3 regions of the Achromobacter sp. JUb104 genome follow, and region 3 is predicted to be linked to each of the others. Evidence: predicted binding sites of a transcription regulator. Region 3 holds the regulator's gene; each other region holds the start of a gene.

Region 1 (7,438 bases), on a different contig from region 3:
AGGTCGGTGTACTCGCCGGTTGCAGCGTTGTAGCCGTAGTTGCCCTTGCCTTGCAGCACGTTGCTGACCACGACGCTGGCTTCTTCGCCGGCATTCGTGACGATGGTGCGCAGCGGCTCTTCCACAGCACGCAGGATCAGCTTGATACCGGCGTTCTGGTCAGGCGTGTCGCCCTTCAGGTCAGCAATGGCTTGCTTGGCGCGCAGCAGTGCAACACCGCCACCAGCCACAACGCCTTCTTCCACTGCGGCGCGGGTAGCGTGCAGGGCGTCTTCGACGCGAGCCTTCTTTTCCTTCATTTCGACTTCGGTGGCAGCGCCAACGCGAATCACGGCAACGCCGCCGGCCAGCTTGGCCACGCGTTCTTGCAGCTTTTCACGATCGTAGTCGGACGTGGCTTCTTCGATCTGGATACGGACTTGCTTGACGCGAGCCTCGATCGACTTGCTGTCGCCAGCGCCGTCGATGATCGTCGTGTTTTCCTTGCCCACTTCGATGCGCTTGGCTTGGCCCAATTCAGCCAGGCCGGCCTTTTCCAGCGACATGCCGGTTTCTTCGGAGATCACCGTGCCGCCCGTCAGGATGGCGATGTCTTCCAGCATGGCCTTGCGGCGGTCACCGAAGCCCGGCGCCTTGACGGCGGTGGTCTTCAGGATTCCACGGATGTTGTTCACAACCAGGGTGGCCAGCGCTTCGCCTTCGACGTCTTCTGCAATGATCAGCAGCGGACGGCTCGACTTGGCAACTTGCTCCAGCACGGGCAGCAGGTCACGGATGTTGCTGATCTTCTTGTCGAAAATCAGGACAAACGGATCTTCCAGCACGGCAACTTGCTTTTCCGGGCTGTTGATGAAGTAGGGCGACAGGTAGCCGCGGTCGAATTGCATGCCTTCGACGACGTCCAGCTCGTTTTCCAGCGACTTGCCGTCTTCGACGGTGATGACGCCTTCCTTGCCAACCTTGTCCATCGCGTCAGCGATGATCTGGCCGATGGAGGCATCGCTGTTGGCCGAGATGGAACCAACTTGAGCGATTTCCTTGCTGGTCGTGACCGGCTTGGATTGCTTCTTCAGTTCAGCCACGGCGGCGGCGACAGCCTTGTCGATGCCGCGCTTCAGGTCGATCGGGTTGAAACCGGCGGCAACGTACTTCAGGCCTTCCATGACGATGGCTTGAGCCAGCACGGTGGCGGTCGTGGTGCCGTCACCGGCGTTGTCGGAGGTCTTGGAGGCAACGTCCTTGACCAGTTGTGCGCCGATGTTCTCGAACTTGTCCTTCAGTTCGATTTCCTTGGCGACGGACACGCCGTCCTTGGTAACGGTCGGGGCGCCGAACGAGCGCTCCAGCACGACGTTACGGCCCTTGGGGCCCAGGGTGGTCTTAACAGCGTTGGCGAGAACATTCACGCCGCGGACGATACGCACACGGGCGTCGTCACCGAACAATACTTGCTTGGCAGCCATTTCTTAGCTTCCTTCGAAAATTCGTTTGAGGCGGGGTTTACAGAACCACGGCGAGGATTTCGTCCTCGCGGATGACGAGCAGTTCTTCGCCATCAACCTTCACGGACTGGCCGGCATACTTGCCGAACAGAACCTTGTCGCCAGCCTTCAGGTCGACCGGCAGAATCTTGCCTTCTTCGGTCTTCTTGCCGGGGCCGACGGCCACGACTTCGCCCTGATCAGGCTTTTCTGCGGCGCTGTCGGGGATGACGATGCCCGAGGCAGTCTTGCGCTCGTTTTCGAGGCGTTTGACGATCACGCGATCGCCCAGGGGACGCAAGGCCATGAGGAACTCCTGTTTACTTGAATGAAAGTGAATGATCGGTTAGCCCCGGGAGGGCTGTTAGCACTCACCGGTGTCGAGTGCTAATTATAGGGATGATGTTGCAGGGTTCAAGGGGGGGAGGGGCGGCTGTTACATATTTGGGAGTGGCCCCGTTTGTTGGCGAAATTCATCCACCTTGGGTGTAGAACTTCATCGAAAGTGCAAGTGTCGATGTCGAATTTCATTCAACTTGAGATTTGGTTCACTGAATTTGGCCGTAACCTAGGCGGAAAGTACCTTGAGCCAGCAGACCGCTTCCGACCCATAACGGGCGTCCGTCAGCAATGGAAAGCGGACAGTGGAGCACCGTTGCAAGCTGCCCAGCTGTGCGATAAAAACTCAGCACACCTGATTTGCAGGCTCCCGTAAAGCAGCGCGTTATCGTCCAACCTTCGGCGGCGGCCGGACGATCGATGGGCTTAGCCACTCTCCGACAGAATCCGCAACGACACCGACTACCCAATCGACAAATACCCGCACTTGCGGCGCTAGGTGCTGCCGGTTGGGATACATGAGCGAGAGGGGCCAGAGGACAGCGCGCATTGCGGGTACCACCTCAACGAGCGCGCCGCTCGCAAGGTGGTCTGCGACCACCATCCCAGGCACCTGGATCAGGCCGAGTCCATTCAGCGCGCAGGCAACAAACGCCTCGGTATCGTTGACCATGATGCCGCTGCGCAGGGTGAACTGAGGCAAGTCCATGTCACTAGGCAGGGACCAAGCGACGGGCCTATGCCCGCGCCCAGAGAAATAGTTCACCGCTTGATGCTGCTTCAGTTCTTCAACCGTATTTGGGATCCCATGTACGGCCAGGTAAGCCGGCGATCCGCAAACCACCATCGTCATCGAGGCAAGCTTGCGCGCGATCATGCTGGAAGGAGCAAGGTCTCCTATCCGCAACACGCAGTCGACTCCATCTGCAAGAAGGTCGACTGGCTGATCGCTCACTCCGAGGATGACATCCACTTCCGGATAGAGCGCCTTGAACTCCGGAATTCGATTGATGATGAGTGGGCGTGCGAGCGCTACCGGTATGTCAACACGCAATCGACCGGTGGGCGCGAGAGAGTTGCCGCCGAACATATTCTGGGCTTCAGTGATGTCGGTCAGCAGGCGGGTCGCTCGATCATAGAAACGTTCGCCCTCCGCCGTTAGGTTGAGCCGGCGTGTCGTCCGCTGAAGTAGCCGTGCGCCTAGCCCAGATTCCAGGGCATTGATCGCGTTTGTGACGCCCGGCCGCGCCATTCGCAGTGCCTCGGCGGCGCGCGCGAAACTGCCGTTGTCAACGACAGACACGAAGATGCGGAGCTGCTGCGGGAAATCCATCACCTGAGACTATTACGGATATAGATAACAATCAAGTACTCACAGGGTGTCTTCCGGTTAACAGCGCCAAACCCTATTCTTGCTCCATTGAGTGGCATCGCTGCCTCAACGGGAAAGTGAAAATGGCTGAAGGACACGCAAACGAGCTTGCCAGGGCGGCAGTTCAGTGGAAATCGCGCTGGGCTGAAACGGTCCAGCCTCCTGTGGGATTCTCGCAGGTCTTCCAGCCGGACACACTGACGTTTGGCTTCATCGCGCCGCTGGAAAGTTATCCGGACCGGCCTGCGCCGACGATGCGTGACCACTTGGCGCTCGCACGTACAGCAGATGACGCCGGCTTTTCCGCCATCTGGCTGCGAGATGTCCCCTTCTACGACCCCGCATTTGGAGATCTGGGGCAGGTCTTTGACCCGATGTCCTATGCCGGCTTCCTGGCTGCGGCAACCAAGCGAATTGCGATCGGCACTGCTGGCATCGTCCTGCCCATACGCGATCCGCTCGCAATTGCCAAGCAAGCGACGACGCTTTCACATCTGACAGACGGCCGTTTCATTCTGGGTCTGTCCAGCGGCGATCGTCCTGCCGAATACCCCGCGTTCGGTGTCGATTTCGACACCCGCTCCGATCGCTTTCGTGACGCCTACGCGCTGATCCGTGCCGTTACCGAAGGGTGCTTTCCCCACTACCACTCCACGCACTTTGGCACGCTGGATGGCTCACTGGACCTGGTGCCTAAGCCGCAGGGCGGTCGTCTGCCGATCATTGCCGTCGGCCGGGCAGGCCAGAGCGTCGAGTGGCTGGCGCAGAACACCGACGGCTGGATCTGGCACCAGAGCGATTTCGCGCGTCTGGGCGAAGTTGTCGCGACCTGGCGGGGCTCAGTCCCCGGTTCGCTGTTCAAACCTTATGGCTATGGCACGTTCTTCGATCTCGATAGCGACCCTGACGCGCCACTGAGACCTGTCCGAGGTCTTTCGATCGGGCGCAAGGCGTTGATCGACCTGTGGCGCCGACAGCGTGATCTTGGCGTCAACCACGTCGCGCTCAACCTGAAGATGGCCCGCAGGCCAGCCGTCGAAATCATGGATGAGCTCGGCGAATACGTTCTCCCCCTATTCACTGCCGGCTGATCGGCACATTCGATAAATAAAGGAAAGTTTATGACCCGCGTTGTTCGCTTCCACCAGTACGGCACTGCAGACGTGCTGCGCATCGAAAACATTGACGTCCCCGCACCCGCTGCGGATGAGGTGCAGATATCGGTCCGTGCCATCGGCCTGAACCGCGCCGAAGTGATGTTCCGCAGCGGCGCCTACTTGCAAGAGGCCAAATTCCCGTCCCAGCTCGGCTACGAAGCTGCGGGCACTGTTCTGGCGACGGGTGGCGACGTCACCGGCTTCACCCAGGGCGATGCCGTCAGTGTCATCCCGACGCTTGACATGTCGCGGTGGCCCACCTATGGCGAGGTCATCAATATTCCGACCCGGTATGTAGTAAAGCATCCGGCGAACCTCTCTTTCGAGCAGGCCGCAGCTTCATGGATGCAGTACGTCACCGCCTGGGGCGCGCTCGTCGATCAGGCGAGACTCACGGCAGATGACTTCGTCATCGTCTCGGCCGCCTCCAGCAGTGTCGGCATCGCTGCCTTCCAGATCGCACGCAGCGTCGGCGCCACAGTCATCGCCACGACCCGCACGAGCGCCAAGGCTCAAGCGCTGCTTGAAGCCGGTGCGCACCATGTGATCGTCATGGCCGAAGAGAACCTGGCCGCGCGCGTCAACGAGATCACTGGCGGCAAGGGCGCCCGCGTCGTGTTCGATCCCATCGGCGGCCCAGCCATTTCGCAGCTCGCTGATGTCATGTCCGTGGGAGGCATCCTGATGGAATACGGCGCACTAAGCTCGGACCAGGGCCCGTTCCCGCAGTTCGCTGTCCTTGGCAAGAGCCTCACCCTAAAGGGCTATTTGTACACCGAGATCGTGGGCAACGACGACGCGCTCGCGCGCGCCAAGGCCTTCATCACCGAGGGCCTGCGGACTGGCAAGCTCGACCCATTGGTGTCGCGCACGTTCCCGTTCGAGGACATCCAGGAGGCGACGCGCTTTCTGGAGTCCAACGAGCAGATCGGAAAGATCGTCGTCACCCTGTGACAAAGCCGAAGGTGCGAACAAGCGCATCTCGCTTCTTCCTCTCATTGCAACACTGGCGTCCGCACCGGGCGCCCTATAGAAAGGTATCCTCATGGCACGCGCAATTCGCTTTCACGAAACCGGTGGACCTGAAGTTCTCCGAATTGACGAAGTCCCAACATCTGAGCCCAAGAGCGGTGAAGTCCGGATCCGGGTTCACGCGCTCGGTCTCAACCGCGCTGACAGCATGTACCGTACCGGGCGATACGTGATCGAGCCAAAATTTCCCGCAAGCTTCGGCTATGAGGCCGCTGGCACGATCGACGCGGTCGGCCCAGACGTTGACGGGTTTGCAATCGGCGATCCGGTCGCGGTCATCCCGGCCTTCATGTTCGACGAGTACGCTGTGTTTGCGGATCTGGCGATCGCCCCGGCCCGCGCGGTCGTGAAGCTTCCGGCCGGGGTAAGCTGGGAGAAGGCGGCAGCAACCTGGATGCCCTTCACCACAGTCTGGGGGGCACTGATCGACATCGCGAACCTCGGTGCCGGTGACTTCGTCGTGCTAGGCGCGGCCTCGAGCAGCGTCGGCCTCGCCGCCATGCAGATTGCCCATCATGTGGGTGCCACTCCAATCGCTATCACCCGTAAGGGGGAGAAACTCGAAGAGCTGAAGAGCGCCGGCTTCACTTATATCCTGCAGACCGGTGCGGATGACATCGAGCGCGAGATCCTCAGGATCACCGACGGGCAAGGCGCTCGCGTTGTGTTCGACCCGGTCACGGGTCCTGATTTCGAGCACATCATCAAGGCCACTTGCAAAGACGCCATTGTCTTCATCTACGGCGCATTGAGCCATGACGCGACTCCGATACCGGTCATGCACATTCTCGGCAAACACACCACCATCCGGGGGTACGAGTTCATCGAAGTCACTAGCGACGACAGCAAGCTGGCGCGCGCCAAGGCCTTCATCACTGAGGGGATGAGTGCTGGTCACTTCAACGCCCAGATTGCTCGCACCTTCAAGTTCGAAGATGCCGTGGACGCCTATCGCTACCTCGAATCAAACAGCCAGTTCGGGAAGATCGTTCTGACGCTGGAGTGAGAGGTCGTTGATACCAGCGCTTTGACGTTGACCCAGTATGAACTGCTGAAGCGAGCGGCACGAAAGCGCCGATTCTCCGTCCAGGCGGCCAACCAACGGTGTTGAGCCCTATTCTGACTTTGACTCAACCATTCACGACGAGGCAATTTATGAAGATTGGCATTTTGGGAACCGGAAATATCGGTAAGACGCTGGTCACGCGCTTGAGCCAGGCGGGGCACGAGGTGAAGGTTGCGAACGCACGCGGCCCCGAGACGATTGATCCAGAGATTTTGTCGTTTGGAGCGCGGGCGGTAAAGACCGAAGAAGCGCTTGTCGATGTGGACGCGGTGATTTTGTCCATCCCGCTCGGCCGCCTTCCGGGCATCGCTTCGTTGGTCGCGCGTCTTCCAGACGAGACAGTGGTGATCGATACCTCCAACTACTACCCCTTCCGCGACGAGAAAATCGAGGCGATCGAGGGCGGACAGGTCGAGAGCCTGTGGGTTGTCGAGCAGCTCGGCCGCCCCATCGCCAAGGCATGGAATGCGATTGGCTCGGCTTCCCTGGCCAAGAAGGATAAGCCGGCAGGAGCACCCGACCGGATCGCCATCCCTGTGGCTGCGGACCGGGAGAGCGATCGCGAGGTCGCCATGTCGCTGGTCGATGAGACCGGTTTGGATGCTTTCGACGCAGGCTCTCTTGCAGACTCCTGGCGGCAGCAACCTGGGGCGCCAGCCTACTGCACCGATCTTTCCTACACCGAGATGGGCGCGGCCTTGGATGCCGCGGAACGACACAGGCTGCCCAAGCGCCGAGACCTCGCCGTTGCCGTGATGCATGAGCGCCTCGGCGACGGGACAACCAATCCGGACGAGGATTGGGGTGTCCGGTTGGCTCGTGTCATCAACATCTGATTGCTCAAGCAGCGGCGGGCAGACGCGCACGTTCACTGCTCCAACGAAGGCATCGGTTTCGATGTCCGCTTATGGCCGCTGGCAGACGTTCGTCAATCGCGTCGAGGCCACAGCCGTTGTAGGGTAGGGCAGGCGCACTGGCATGGGGGCCCTCG
Region 2 (7,438 bases), on a different contig from region 3:
GCTGGCCGCCGAAGACCAGGGCCATGAATCAGGGTCTTGCGATGCGCCGCTGCGCACGGGATACGTTTCCAGCCAGACCAGCGCCGGCAGCACCCACGCGCCCGGTTCCAGCAAGGCGGATCGGTAGCGCCCCGCGAAGACCCGGCCACCGCGCAGGCGGGCGGCCAGATTGCGGCCCAGCGTCTGCATCAACCGAGGCAAGCCTTCTTCGTCGGCGGGCGTGGCCAACAGCAGGATGCGGTCGTTGGCCAACAGCCAGCCGTGCACCGACACCCGATGGCGTTGAGCGGATTCGCCCAGCCAGGTGGCGAGTTGGTTCAGGATGTCGGCGGGCGCGGGTTGAGACGGCGCGGCCAGCGGCGAAATGAAGTTGGCCTGCACCAGTTGGGGCAGCCCAGGGGCGTACAGGCGGGGCAGACGGGCCATAGTGTCAGGGCTTGCGTATCTGGAAGAACGGGTTGTCTTCGCTCACGGTATATAAATAGTGCCACGATGGGCGCTGGTCAAGTACCGCGATCACAATATGGGCACGGAATCGCTTTTTTTGTCGTCCGGCCTGTATGCAGGGCAGGTTAACATTCGGCGACGGAACGTCGTACCGTGGATATACCCTAACCCGTCGACGAATTTTTCATCCCCCCGACCGGAGAACGTCCATGCCCGTGGCCCTGGAACTCATTTCCCAGCATCGCTGCTTTGGCGGTACGCAGCGCTACTACCGCCATGAGTCCGCCCAGATCGGCCTGCCCATGCGTTTTTCGGTCTTCGTGCCGCCCCAGGCCGAGCAAGGCCCCGTGCCCGTGCTGTTCTTTCTGGCAGGCCTGACCTGCACCGAAGAGACCTTCATGATCAAGGCCGGCGCGCAGCGACTGGCGGCGGAACTGGGCGTCATGCTGGTGACGCCGGACACCAGCCCGCGCGGCGCCAACGTGCCTGGCGAAGACGAAAGCTGGGACCTGGGTACCGGCGCGGGCTTCTATGTGGATGCCATCACGCCGGCTTGGCGCGACCACTACCGCATGTATAGCTACGTGACCGAAGAACTGCACGCCATCGTCACGGGCGACACGTTGCCGGGCGATGCGTCGCGCACCGGCATCTTCGGCCACTCCATGGGCGGTCACGGCGCGTTGGTGCTGGCACTGCGCAACCCGGGCAAATTTCGGTCGGTGTCGGCCTTTGCGCCCATCGCCGCGCCCAGCCAGTGCCCGTGGGGCAAAAAAGCGTTCGGCGCCTACCTGGGCGACAACCCCGCCGAATGGGCCGCGTACGACGCGGCTGCGCTGATGCAGGGGCTGAAGCAGCCTTTTCCCGACGGCATCCTCATCGACCAGGGCGAATCCGACCAATTCCTGGCCGAGCAGTTGTATCCCGAGGTGTTCGAAGCTGCCTGCGCCACCGCCGGCCAGCCGCTTACCCTGCGCCGCCAGCCCGGTTACGACCACGGCTACTACTTCATCTCAACCTTCATCGAAGATCACATCCGGTTTCACGTCGAGCGGCTTGGAAAACCGGCGGGGTGAAAGCCCGCTTCTATACTGGGGAGCCTGCCGCGGCAGGCTCGCGGCGCCCTGGGCGCATCGGGCCATGAGCCGCGATGCGCTATATAGGAACGCCTGACTTGATCAACGGTATCGCTCCCTTCGTCTGGATTCTTCTGGGCGCCGTCGTCGTCCTGCTGCCCGGCCTCGTCATGCTGCTGAGCCGCGGTGGCCCGCGTGACGAACGCGGCCGCAAGATGTTCCAGTTTCGCCCGGTGCGCCGCCTGTTCGGCCTGATGCTGGTGTTGCTGGGATGTGTTTCTGGTCTGCTGGCCTTGTCGCTGGTGCAGTTTTACAAGCTGACCACGGACGAATCCGTGGCCAGGGTCGAGATCCGCCAGCAGGCCGAAGGCCAGTTCCAACTGACGACTACCGCGCCCGGCACGGGCCCCAAGCAATATGTGCTGTATGGCGACCAATGGCAGATCGATGCTCGGGTCGTGCGCTGGAAGCTGCCGGCGCTGATGGCGGGTGTGCCGCCCTTGTACCGCCTGGAGCGCTTGTCGGGCCGCCACAGCGACATCGCGCGGGAAGCCTCGGCCACGCGCTCCGTCCACGCGCTGGACGATTGGCCGGCGCCTGATCTCGGGTCCTTGAAGAAGACTTTCCCGAACTGGTTTCCCTTCGTCGATGTCCAATTCGGAAGCGCCGCCTACATGCCGATGTTCGACGGCGCGAAGTACCAGGTCTTCATGGACCCGCGCGGAGCCTTGTTCATCCGCCCAGATGGCGAAGCGACGGCAGAGGGGTTGAAGCGCCTGGGCTGGTAGCCCCCTTGCCCCCAAACGGCGCATCAAAAAATAGGGACGCGCCACAAACTTGAAACTTTGACGCGCCGCAATAGTCGTATTAGCACTCCCTTTACTAGAGTGCTAACATCGAATCCATGTCGCTATCCCTTCGCTTTCCGGAGACCCCCGCTATGAAACAACCCAGTACCTCGTTGGCCGCGTCTGGCAACGCTCTGGCGTTGGCCATTGCCAATCCGGGCGCACTTGGCACGATCGACGCGTATATTTCCACGGTCAACCGCTTGCCGGTTCTGTCGGCAGAACGTGAAACCGAGTTGGGCCGTCGCCTGCGCGACCAGGAAGACCTGGGTGCCGCGCGCGAATTGATTCTGTCGCACCTGCGCCTGGTGGTGTCGGTTGCGCGCCAGTACCTGGGCTATGGTTTGCCCCATGCCGACCTTATCCAGGAAGGCAATGTTGGCCTGATGAAAGCCGTGAAGCGCTTCGACCCGGAGCGCGGCGTGCGCCTGGTGTCGTTTGCCGTGCACTGGATCAAGGCCGAAATCCACGAATACATCATCCGCAACTGGCGTCTGGTCAAGGTGGCCACCACCAAGGCCCAGCGCAAGCTGTTCTTCAATCTGCGCAGCATGCGCCCCGACGGCCAAACGCTGGACCCCGACCAGGTCGATCACATCGCCCGCGAACTGAATGTGCGCCGCGAAGATGTCAGCGAAATGGAAGTGCGTATGTCCGGGCGCGACATGTCGCTGGAAAACCAGGATGACGATGACGACAGCTATGCGCCCATCGCCTACCTGTCCGACGACGGCCGCCTGGAACCCACGCGGGTGCTCGAACGCGCCGCGCGCGATCAGCTTCAAAGCACCGGCTTGACCGGCGCGCTGGATGCGCTGGATGCCCGTTCGCGCCGCATCGTCGAGGCGCGCTGGCTGCAGGATGACGGCGGCGCCACGCTGCATGAGCTGGCGCAAGAGTTCGGCGTATCCGCCGAGCGCATCCGCCAGATCGAAGCCGCCGCGCTGAAGAAAATGCGCGGCAATCTGGCTTCCTGATGGGTTGACTGATTTGCTGGTAATGCCTGAGCTGGGCCGCGTAAGCGGCCCTTTTCTTTGCACGACGATTCCTTGCGGAGCTCCCTGCCAAAATGGGTGCCAATAAATTGATACAAATTCGCCGCTAAATTTCGTGCTCTTGCAGAAACTTAATAAAGAGTGCGCCGCCTAAATCATGTAGACCGCGAACTTTAGCTAGTTTGCAGTCTTGCCATCCGTCTCGGCTTCTCCTCTTTCCCCTCCCCTATGAGACGGATGCTTGCGGGGCACCACATATATTCGTATATCTGGTGCCCCGATTTTTATGCGGCTTGCGCGTCGTCCGGCGCCAGCGCCGTATGCCACAGCGCGTCCTGCACGCGGCGCACGCCCGTGGCCATTGATCCATCCTGATAGAGCTTGATCCAACGGTAGCCTGGCGCCAGGTTGTCGACCACATGCTTGCCGTCGCGAATGCTGAACTGAAAGCAGGTCGATGGCGTGGCCAGCATGCGCAGGTTGTGTCGGCGGCGGTCGAATTCATGATGGACATGGCCCCACAACAGCACGCGCGCCTGCGGCCACCGCGTCAGGCGCTTGAACAGCGCCTGCGGGTTGTCGATCATCATCGAGTCGTGCCAATGGCTGTCGATCTGCATGGGGTTGTGGTGCATGGCGATCAGGGTGTGACGGCCGGGCGCGGCGGCGAGCGCCGCCTCCAGCATGTCCAACTGGCTGTCGGGCAAGTGGCCGGCATTGGAACCGGGCACCGTGGTGTCCAGCGTCACGACGCGCCAGGCGCCCACATCCGTCACGGGCTCAGACCATTGCGGCAGTTCTTGCCGCATCACGGCCGGTTGGTCATGGTTGCCGGGCAGGCATCGGATCTGCGCGCCCGACAGTACGCCGGCTTGGCCAAGAATGGCCGCAAAGCGCCGGTAGGCGGCGGCCTCGCCGTCTTGCGACAAGTCGCCGGTGGCCAGCAGCAGGTCGGGACGTTTGCCGTCGGCTTCAATCTGGCGCAGCACCGCGCGCAGGCTCGCGTCGGTATTGACGCCCAGCATCGCGGTGTCGGGTTCGCCGAACAAATGGCTGTCGGTCAACTGGACCAGCATGGCGGGCGCGTCGTGACGGCGGGCCAGAGAGTGGACGCGTGGCAAGTGCCGCTCCTGCGTAGTTTGTACGTTTGCACATTACCCAAAAAACAGGGCGCGGCGCGTATCAGCAGCGGCACCTAGGGTAACGAAACGTGCATTCTCTACGATTCCCTACAGTTTCCTGGCCTGCCTCACTGAAAAATGCCGCTATTCTTGTCGCACCTCTCAATGCTCGGGACGTGGCAATACCCATGGATGTAGGATTTCTCGTATTCGGCTTGGCCGGATTGCTCACACTGGTCTGCTTTATGCCGCCGCTGGCCGGCCGGCTCAAGCTGCCCTATTCGGTGTTGCTGGCTATCGTCGGGTGTTTGCTCGGCATCATCATCCACGTCCATGGTTGGGCGCCCAGTTGGATCGCCGATTTTCTCGATTCGCTGGAACGCTTTGAGATCTCGTCCGAAACCTTCCTGATGGTGTTTCTGCCGGTACTGTTGTTCGAGACCGCGCTGGCCATGAACGTGCGCCGCCTGATGGACGACATCGGGCCGATCCTGATGATGGCGATTGTGGCCGTGGTGGTGTGTACCGTCGTGGTCGGGGTGACGCTGGACGCGATTTCGCCCTACGGCCTGGTGGTCTGCCTGCTGTTGGGCGCCATTGTGGCGACGACGGACCCGGTCGCCGTGGTGGGTATTTTTCGGGAAGTGGGCGCGCCCAAGCGGCTGACCACGCTGGTCGAAGGCGAAAGCCTGTTCAACGACGCCGCGTCCATCGCCCTGTATTCGGTGCTGCTGGCCGTGTTGAGCGGCCACGGCGAACTTACCGTCAGCGGCATCTTCAACGACTTCATCGTGCACTTCATCGGGGGCGGCATCGCGGGCTTTGCGATGGGGCGGCTGGCTTGCTTCCTGTTCGCCTGGCTGCGCGGTTTTCCCACGGCCGAGATCACGCTGACCTTGACGCTGGCTTACCTGTCCTTCTTTATCTCGGAACACTATCTGAACGTGTCGGGTGTGGTGGCCACCGTGATCGCGGGTCTGGTCGTGGGCTCCACCGGCCGCACGCGCATGTCGCCCACCACCTTCGAATACCTGGCCAGCGCCTGGGGGCAATTCGGCTTCTGGGCCAATTCCCTGATCTTCCTGTTCGCGGCAATGCTGATTCCCAAGCTGATGGCGGCCGCGGATTGGCAGGAACTGCTGTTGGTGGCCGTGGTGTTCGTCGCGACCCTGGTGGCGCGCGCCATCGTCGTCTTCGGGCTGTTGCCCCTGCTGGGGCTGACGCGCCTGGGCACCAAGGTCAGCAACCCGTACAAGGTGGTGATGCTGTGGGGCGGACTGCGCGGCGCCGTGTCGCTGGCGCTGGCGCTGGCCGTGACCGAGCAGACCGGCGTGCCGGAAGAGGCGCGCCAGTTCATCGCGGTGGCCACCACCAGCTATGTGCTGCTGACGCTGTTCATCAATGGCATCAGCCTGCGGCCCTTGATCCGGATGCTGGGCCTGAACCAACTGTCTTCGGTGGAACGCACCATCCGCAACCAGGCGCTGGCGGTGGCTTTGGAAGACCTGCAAGGCAAGACGGATGAAGTGGCCAAGACTGAACACATCGGCACCGAAGTGCGCGACCGTATTCGCGCCGTGTTCGACGCCAGCCTGACCAGCGTGCACGATGGCCAGGTCAGCCAGATGAGCGACGAGCAGCGCGTGGCCGTGGGCCTGGCCATCGTGGCGCAGCGCGAAGAGGAAATGTTCTTCGACATCCTGAAGGCGCAGATCGTGGACTGGCGCATGGCCGAGACGCTGCTGGCGCGTGCCGAGCGGCTGGAAGACGCCATCCGCCTGGGCGGCGTGCCCGGCTTCGAGCGCGCCATCGTGCAGGACGTGCGCTATTCCACCCCCTTCCGGCTGGCGTTGCGCATGCATTACGTGTTCGGCTTTCAAAGCTGGCTGGCGCGCGAATTGGGCCAGCGCTTCGCCAATCTGATGAGCAAGCGTTCCGTCGCGCAACGGCTGATTGTGTTTGCCCGGGAGCAGATCACGCCCCTGCTGGGCGAGGAGGCGACGCAGCGCATCGTGGCTTTGCACCAGCGTCGGCTGGATCTGGTCGAAAACGCCCTGCAGGCGCTGAACCTGCAATACCCGTCCTATGCGCTCTGGCTGCAGGAAAGCTATCTGGGCCGTGTCGCGCGCGAACTCGAGCGCATCCGCTACCGCGACATGCTTGAGCAATTTTTGATCAGCGGCGAGGTCTATGCGGACCTGATGGCGCAGTTGAAGAGCCGCTGGGCGCATATCGACGCGCACCCGCCGCTGGATATTGAAATGAGCGCGGCCGAGCTGATCAAGCGCGTGCCGCTGTTCGAGGGGCTGTCGCCGGATTCGCTGCGCGCCATCAGCAAACTGCTCAAGCCGCGTCTGGCGCTGCCCGATCAGCGGGTCTTGACCCAGGGGCGGCATGGCGAGGAAATGTGCTTCGTGGCGTCGGGCGCCGTGGCGGTGCATCTGCCCGACAACACCTTGATCGAGCTCGGTAGCGGCGAATTCTTCGGCGAACTTGGCCTGTTGGGCGAACAGCAGATTACGCCCGAGGTGACCTCGTTGGGCTACTGCAAGCTGTTGATGCTGTCATCGCGCGACTTCCATGCCCTGCTGGCGCGCGATGAGCATCTGCGCGAGCGTATCCAGGTGGTGGCCAAGCAGCGCCTGCGCGCCATCGAAGTGTGGAAGCAGTTCTCGCAGGCGTCGCACGCGGCGCCCGCCGCCACGCCCGCACCCGTCTCGGCCCCCAGCCCGGCGCAGGCGGCGGAAGCGGCCGAAGCGGCGGGCGTGACACGTGAACTGGAGGACGCCCGCAAGGACGAGGCCGCGGACGACGTTCAGGAAAAATCCCGGGAAGAAACCCAGGACAAGACCCAGGACAAGACCCAGGACAAGACCCGGGACAAGCCTCTGGACGGCGGCACCGGCGGCATGCAGGACGCGCCGGCGACCGATGCGCCGGGAATGGCGCCC
Region 3 (7,438 bases):
CGCTTCGCCTTGCCCCGGCCTTGGCGTCCCGTGCTGGGCTATCCCGACCTGCAACGTCACGAGCGGCTTGCCCAGGGCGCGCCCACCGCGCGGGGCATTTTTGATGCGGTCTGCGAAATTCGCCGTGCGAAGTTGCCCGATCCTGCCGTGACCGGCAACGCCGGCAGCTTTTTCAAGAACCCGATCGTTGAGGCGGATGTCCGCGACAGTCTGGCCCAGCAGTTCCAGGGCTTGGTGTCCTACGCGCAGCCCGACGGCCGCTACAAGCTGGCGGCGGGCTGGCTGATCGACCAATGTGGTTGGAAAGGGCAGGCGCTGGGAGCAGCCGGCGTGCATGACCGGCAGGCGCTGGTACTGGTGAACCGCGGCGGCGCCAAGGCTGCCGACATCATGGCTCTGGCGCGTGCGATTCAAGCGTCGGTGCAGGCGCGATACGGTGTCAGGTTGGAGCCTGAGCCGGTGGTGGTCTAGGGCAATTCGGTGCGCGCATTAAAAAAGGATCCCGTGGGGATCCTTTTTTGTTGGAAGGGCGCAGGCTTAGAGGCCCAGCACGGATTGCATGTCGTACAGGCCGTTGTGCTTGTCTTCCAGGAAGCGGGCGGCGCGCAGCGCGCCTTCCGCGTAGGTGGCGCGGCTGCCGGAGCGATGCGTGATTTCAATGCGCTCGCCAATGCCGCAGAACGATACGGTGTGGTCGCCCACGATGTCGCCGCCCCGCAGGACCGAGAAGCCGATGGTGCCGGGCTTGCGCACACCGGTGTCGCCATGGCGGCTCCAGGTGGCCACGTCGGGCAGCGCCACGTCCCACGCGGACGCGATGGTTTCGCCCATCTTCAGCGCGGTGCCCGAGGGGGCGTCGACCTTGTTGCGGTGATGTGCTTCGAACACTTCGACGTCGTAGCCGGAATTCAGGATGCGGGCAGCCATGTCCAGCAGCTTGAGCGTGGCGTTGACGCCCACGCTCATGTTGGGCGCGAACACGATGGCGATTTTTTGCGCGGCCACTTCGATGGCGGCGCGGCCGTTGTCGTCGAAGCCAGTGGTGCCGATGACGGCGCGCGTGCCGTGCTTCACGCAGGCTTGCAGATGTTCGAGCGTGCCTTCGGGCCGCGTGAAGTCGATCAGGCAATCCGCATTGGCCAGCGCGTCGAGATCATCGGTAATGAGCACACCGGTTTGCTGACCCAGCGGGGCGCCCGCGTCCTGGCCCAGGGAGGTCGAGCCCTTGCGGTCCAGCGCAACCGTCAATTGCAGGTCGGAGGACTTGAGGATGGCGTCGATCAACATCTGGCCCATACGGCCGCTTGCGCCGGCAATTGCAATACGCATGAAAAAATCCTTGGAAGTTACCGGAGCGGCTCGGGCGCGTTGCCGGGCTGGCCGGGATACTGGTTCAGCGGGCTGACGGGGGCGTCGGCATCACGCTTTTCCAGGTCTTGCTCTTGCTTGATCCGGGCTTCGTCCTGATCCAGGCGCTTGTCCGCCTTTTCGTCGGCGGTGCTGCTGGGCGTGTTCAGCTGATAGGGTTGCAGGTCAGGCTGCTTGTCGCCTTCCCAGCGGGTCAGGCGGTCGTTTTCGAACCAGACGGTGAACTTGCGTTCACGCGCTTCGCCGTAGCCGGGCTTGTAATAGTAGGGGTAGTCCCAGCGGTTGGCGTGCAGCACGCTGGTCAACGTGGGGCTGCCCAGCGCAAAGCGGACTTGCTCGCGGGTCATGCCGGGCTGCAACAGCGCAACTTGTTCCTGGGTGATCCAGTTGCCTTGCTGGACACCGGCTTTGTAGGGGAAGCCCCACTTGTCCCCCGAGCAGCCGGCAAGGGCGATGGCCAGGGCGGCAACGGCCAATCCGGTCTTCAGCGAGCGGGAGGGAATTCGTGCAATCATGGACACTACGCGCCCCTATTATTTGGAAGCAGACAAAACCGTTATCATAAAGGTTTCATAAGGATAGTTCCGCGAGGCGGCATGAAATCAGGTGAGCCGGCTCGCGGTGCACCCTTGAACCTGCCCATGCCTACGCGGACGGAGAGCGATTACACCATGAGCGACCAAAGCGAACTGAAGAACATGGGTTTGAAGGCGACGTTTCCGCGCCTGAAAATTCTTGATATTTTCCGCAAGTCCGACCTGCGCCACCTCAGCGCCGAAGATGTTTACCGCGCCCTGATCGGCGAAAACGTCGAAATCGGCCTGGCGACGGTCTACCGTGTGCTGACGCAGTTTGAACAGGCAGGCATCCTGGCTCGCAGCCAGTTCGACAGCGGCAAGGCCGTCTTCGAACTGAACGACGGCGACCACCATGATCACCTGATCTGCACGAATTGCGGCACGGTGGTCGAGTTCTCGGATCCGGACATCGAAAAGCGCCAGCAGAAGATCGCCAAGGACAACGGTTTCGCGCTGGAAAGCCACGCGATGGTGTTGTACGGCGTGTGCAGCACGTGCTTGAAAGGGCGCTAAACCGCTAGCGTTCGCCCCACGGTCTGTGGCCGCGCTCGCTGCGGGCCAGTGAGATCAAAAGCCCCTTTTAGAAGAAGGGGCTTTTTTTGTGCGCGCTTTTTCTGCGCGCTTTTTTGTACGCATTGGGTACGCATTAACCTGAACCCGCGTGGCATCAGGCGGCAGGCTGGCCGAAACCTTCCAACATTTCGCGGGCGTGTTCGCGGGTGGTCGCGGTGAGCTTGATGCCGCCCAGCATGCGGGCGATTTCCTCGACGCGCGCCGCGGCGTCCAGCTCTTCGATGCTGGAGCGCGTGGTGCCGCGCGATTCCGCCTTGCTGACCAGGAACTGGTTGTTGGCGCAAGCCGCCACTTGGGGCAGGTGGGTCACGCACAGCACTTGATGGCGTTCGCCCAGTTCGCGCAACAATTTGCCCACGGCTTCGGCCACCGCGCCACCCACACCGCTGTCGACCTCGTCGAAGATCAGCGTGGGCACGCGCGCCGCGCGGCTGGCGATGACGGACAGCGCCAGCGAAATACGTGACAACTCTCCGCCCGAAGCCACTTTGGCCAAGGGGCGCGGCGTGGTGCCGGCGTGGCCGGCCACCAGGAATTCCACCTGCTCGTTGCCGTGCGCGGACGGCGCGCCGGGCGTCAGCGTCGGTTCAAACTTGCCGCCTTGCATGGCCAGCGTCTGCATGGCCAGCGTGACTTGCTTGCCAAGGTCTTTGGCCACCTTGCGGCGGGCCGTCGTCAGCTTGGCGGCGGCGGCGTCGTATTGCGCTTGGGCGGCTGTCGACTGGGCGCGCAGCGCGTCGATGTCGCCCGCCGCCTGCAGCGCAGTCAGTTCGGCATGCAGGGAATCGCGCAGTTCGCATAGCGCGTCGGGCTCGACCCGGAATTTCCGCGCGGTTTCAAACACCAGGCCCAGGCGCGCTTCCACGTCGGCCAGCCGCTTGGGGTCAAGGTCGACACGGCTGACATAGTTGTTCAAGTCGGACACGGCTTCGCTGATGGCGATGCGGGCGGACTCCAGTTCGTCGTACACCCCTTGCAGGCCGGGGTCGTGCCGCAGCAGTTGGTGAATGCGGTGATTGGCGGCGGTGACGCGGTGGTGCGCGGAATCGCCTTCGCCATCCAGCCCTTCCAGGATTTGCGAGGCGCCGTCCAGCAGCGACTGGGAATGCGACAGGCGCGTGTGCTCGGATTGCAGGGCGTCCCATTCGTCCGGCCCCAGCGCCAATTGGTCAAGCTCATCAACCTGCCATTGCAGGCGGTCGCGTTCGTTAGCCAAGCTAGCGGCGTCTTTTTCGGCGGCTTCCAATTGGCGTGCCAGCGCACGCCATTGCTTCCAGGCCTGGCCCACGGCCTGGCGCAGATCGCCATGGCCGCCGTGGGCGTCAAGCAGATCGCGTTGGGCGTCGGGGCGCATCAGGCTTTGATGGGCGTGCTGGCCGTGGATGTCGACCAGGCTGTCGCCCAGCTCGCGTAATTGCCCCACGGTGGCCGGCGTGCCGTTGATATAGGCGCGGCTGCGTCCTTGCGCGTCGATGACGCGGCGCAGCGACAGTTCGTCGTCGGCGTCTATTTCGCGTTCGGCCAGCCAGGCGTGCAGTGACTTGGGGGTGTCGAACACCGCGGTGATGTCGGCGCGCGGCGCCCCTTCGCGCAGCATGCTGGCGTCGCCGCGTTCGCCAAGCGTCAACGCCAGGGCGTCCACCAGGATGGATTTGCCGGCGCCGGTCTCGCCGGAGAACACGGTAAAACCCGAGCCGAAATGGATCTCGGTTTGCTCAACAATGACGAAGTCGCGGATATGCAGGGTGCGCAGCATGTCGGGGCGCTTACTACTCTACGTTGTCGGTGGCTTGGGGCATCAGGTTCCAGTGCAGCTTGCGGCGCAGGGTGGAAAAGAAGCTGTAGCCCTCGGGATGCACGAAGCGGATGGTGTGCGGCGCGCGCTGCACGACGATACGGTCGCCGGGTTGCAGGTCCGACCAGGTCTGCATGTCGAAATGCACGCTGGCGCCGACTTCCACGCGGCCCATGGCGGTAAGCGTCATGTTCAGCACGCCGGTGTCGGGTATGACGATAGGGCGGTTCGACAGCGTTTGCGGCGCCACGGGCACCAGCACCATGGCGTTCAAGCCGGGGTGCAGGATGGGGCCGTTGGCCGACAGCGCATAGGCCGTTGAGCCGGTGGGCGTGGCGATGATCAGGCCGTCGGCGCGCTGCGTGTACATGAAAGCGCCGTCCAGTTCGACGCGCACTTCAATCATGCCGCCGCGTCCGGCGCGGTTCAGCACGACGTCGTTGAGTGCCGACGCCGAATACATTTTCTGGTCGCCGCGCCACACGCTGCCTTCGAGCAGCATGCGTTCTTCGATCTGGAAGCTGCCTTCCAGCACGCGGGCCAAGGCGCCGTGCGCGTCCTGCAAGGGAATATCGGTAATGAAGCCCAGCCGCCCATGGTTGATGCCCACCAGCGGCACACCGTAGGGTGCCAGATGCCGGCCCGCGCCCAGCACGGTGCCGTCGCCGCCCATCACGACGGCCAGCGACGCATTCTGGCCAATCTCTTCGAGGGTAGCCACCGGGTATTCAGTCAGGCCCGTGTTGCGGGCGGTGTCCGCATCGATGAGCACATGCCTGCCCGCTTGCGTCAGCGCGTGCGCAAGGGCTCTCAGCGGGGTGTCCAGGCCGGTGTCCTGGTATCTGCCGATCAGGGCGACGGTAGGAAAGTGCATGGATGCGGGCGAATCAAAAAGGCGGGACCCGAAGGTCAAAATCTACCCGGAATGGGCGGATTAGCCGATTATATGGGGCCGCATATCGGCTTGCGGGACAAAAATCGCCTTAATTGGAAAAGATTCCCTAAAATACCTGCTATGGATGACCGCGCACGCGCACTACTGAAAGCGTTGATAGAACGCTACATCGCCGATGGGCAGCCTGTCGGCTCGCGGACGCTATCGAAAGTCTTCGACTTGTCCCCAGCCACCATCCGCAATGTCATGGCGGATCTGGAAGAGCTGGGGCTGATCCATAGCCCGCACACCTCCGCCGGCCGCGTTCCCACGCCGCGGGGCTATCGCATGTTCGTCGATTCCCTGCTGGCCGTTCAGCAGTATCAATTGCAGCCTCACAACATCGGCGAAATGCTGTCGGCCGCGGAACCCACCCGTGCCGTCAATGCGGCCGCCGCCTTGCTGTCGAACCTCACGCAGTTTGCCGGCGTGGTGCTGACGCCCAAGCGCGCCCAGGTGTTTCGCCAGATTGAATTCATCCGTCTGTCCGACAAGCGCGTGTTGCTGATCATCGTCACGCCGGACGGCGACGTCCAGAACCGCATTCTCTTTGTACAGCGCGACTACGCCGAAGCCGAATTGCTGGAAGCCGGCAATTTCTTCAACATGCACTTCGCGGGCAAGTCCTTCAACGCGGTGCGCCAGACGCTGTCCACGGAACTGGCACAACTGCGCGAAGACATCTCGCGCTTGATGCAGGCGGCGGTCGAGGCCAGCGCCGAAGCCGCCGAGGACGGCGACGCGATGGTCATTTCCGGCGAGCGCAAGCTGCTGGACGTGACCGACATCGCGTCCGACATGGACCGCCTGCGCAAGATGTTCTCGCTGTTCGAAAAAAAGACCGATCTGCTTCAACTGCTGGACGTGTCCAGCCGCGCGCAGGGCGTGCAGATCTATATCGGTGGCGATTCCCAGTTGGTGCCGATGGAAGAGGTTTCGGTCATCACGGCGCCTTACGGCGTGGACGGCAAGGTGGTGGGCACGCTGGGAGTCATCGGCCCCACCCGCATGGCGTACGAGCGCGTGATTCCCATTGTGGACATTACCGCTCGCCTGCTGTCCAACGCGCTCAGCCACAATCAGTAGTTCCATTCAAAGCTGCATCCTCCTTGCGGAGGAAGGGGAGTTTTTGTGTTTCTTCGCCTGTTCAAGTATTTGTGGCCTGAACGCTACCTGCCGGAAGCCGAGCAGGACGACCCCTTCAACGAAGACCCGCCTGCCCGCGCGCCCAGCAAGGTCGGGGTGCTGCTGGTCAACCTTGGCACGCCTGATACCCCGGATATCCCGGGCATCCGCAAATACCTGGGTGAGTTCCTGTCCGACCCGCGCGTCATTGAAATCCCCCGCTATCTCTGGAAGCCCATTCTGCATGGGCTGGTACTGACCTTGCGTCCCAAGAAGCTCGCGCCGCGCTATGCCGGCGTCTGGCTGAAGGACGGCTCGCCGCTTATGGTTTACAGCCGGCGGCAGGCGGATGGCGTGCGTGCCGCGCTGGAAGTGGCGGGCATCGACGCCGTGGTCGAATTGGGCATGCGCTATGGCAACCCGTCCATTCCGGACGCGATCTCCCGCCTGCGCGCGGCCGGTTGCGAGCGCATCCTGACCGTGCCGCTGTACCCGCAGTACGCCGCCAGCACCACCGCCACCGTGGTGGACGCCGTGACCCGGCATGCCGCGCGCTTGCGCGACCAGCCCGAACTGCGCTTCACCAAGCGGTTTCACGAAGACCCGCTCTGGCTGGACCCGCTGGCTGCCCGCATCGAATCCTTCTGGCGCGACCACGGCAAGCCGCAGAAACTGGTCATGAGCTTCCACGGTTTGCCGCGTTATTCCATTGAGCTGGGCGACCCTTATTACCGCGATTGCATGGAATCGGCACGCCTGCTGTCGCAGCGCCTGTCCCTGCCGCGTGAGCAGATTGAAGTGACCTTCCAAAGCCGCTTCGGCACGGCCCGTTGGCTCGAACCCTATACCGAGCCCACGCTTAAGGCCTTGGCCGCTTCGGGGGTCACCGAGGTGGATGTGGTGTGCCCGGGATTTGTGGCAGACTGTCTGGAAACCCTGGAAGAGATCAGCCTGGAATGCCGCGACGCCTTTATCGAGGCGGGCGGCAAGCAGTTTCGGTACATCCCCGCGCTGAACGACGATCCAGCGTGGATCGCCGGCTTGGCCACCTTGGTGGAACGAAAC

What was found. Region 3 encodes HrcA, which represses chaperone genes, less so after heat shock. Its sites were predicted from a motif close to TTAGCACTCNNNNNNNNNGAGTGCTAA; they were not measured.
Region 1: a site for HrcA is predicted at 1,846-1,872, ahead of groES (co-chaperone GroES). Genes of this name have one in related genera too.
Region 2: a site for HrcA is predicted at 2,391-2,417, ahead of rpoH (RNA polymerase sigma factor RpoH). Genes of this name have one in related genera too.

Annotation. Positions count from the first base shown of each region.
Region 1 covers NZ_JANUEY010000002.1:645,720-653,157, reverse strand. The annotation lists gene groL (chaperonin GroEL) at 1-1,463, opposite strand, end outside; gene groES (co-chaperone GroES) at 1,501-1,788, opposite strand; gene M2361_RS14885 (LysR family transcriptional regulator) at 2,206-3,153, opposite strand; gene M2361_RS14880 (LLM class oxidoreductase) at 3,276-4,283, shown strand; gene M2361_RS14875 (zinc-dependent alcohol dehydrogenase family protein) at 4,314-5,303, shown strand; gene M2361_RS14870 (zinc-dependent alcohol dehydrogenase family protein) at 5,395-6,387, shown strand; gene M2361_RS14865 (NAD(P)-binding domain-containing protein) at 6,537-7,283, shown strand.
Region 2 covers NZ_JANUEY010000004.1:8,022-15,459, forward strand. The annotation lists gene M2361_RS25965 (hypothetical protein) at 1-426, opposite strand, end outside; gene fghA (S-formylglutathione hydrolase) at 657-1,523, shown strand; gene M2361_RS25975 (hypothetical protein) at 1,622-2,311, shown strand; gene rpoH (RNA polymerase sigma factor RpoH) at 2,464-3,348, shown strand; gene M2361_RS25985 (phosphodiesterase) at 3,651-4,487, opposite strand; gene M2361_RS25990 (cation:proton antiporter) at 4,676-7,438, shown strand, end outside.
Region 3 covers NZ_JANUEY010000003.1:717,532-724,969, reverse strand. The annotation lists gene murB (UDP-N-acetylmuramate dehydrogenase) at 1-471, shown strand, start outside; gene dapB (4-hydroxy-tetrahydrodipicolinate reductase) at 538-1,329, opposite strand; gene M2361_RS23780 (outer membrane protein assembly factor BamE) at 1,347-1,883, opposite strand; gene fur (ferric iron uptake transcriptional regulator) at 2,040-2,459, shown strand; gene recN (DNA repair protein RecN) at 2,614-4,275, opposite strand; gene M2361_RS23765 (NAD kinase) at 4,289-5,188, opposite strand; gene hrcA (heat-inducible transcriptional repressor HrcA) at 5,330-6,334, shown strand; gene hemH (ferrochelatase) at 6,380-7,438, shown strand, end outside.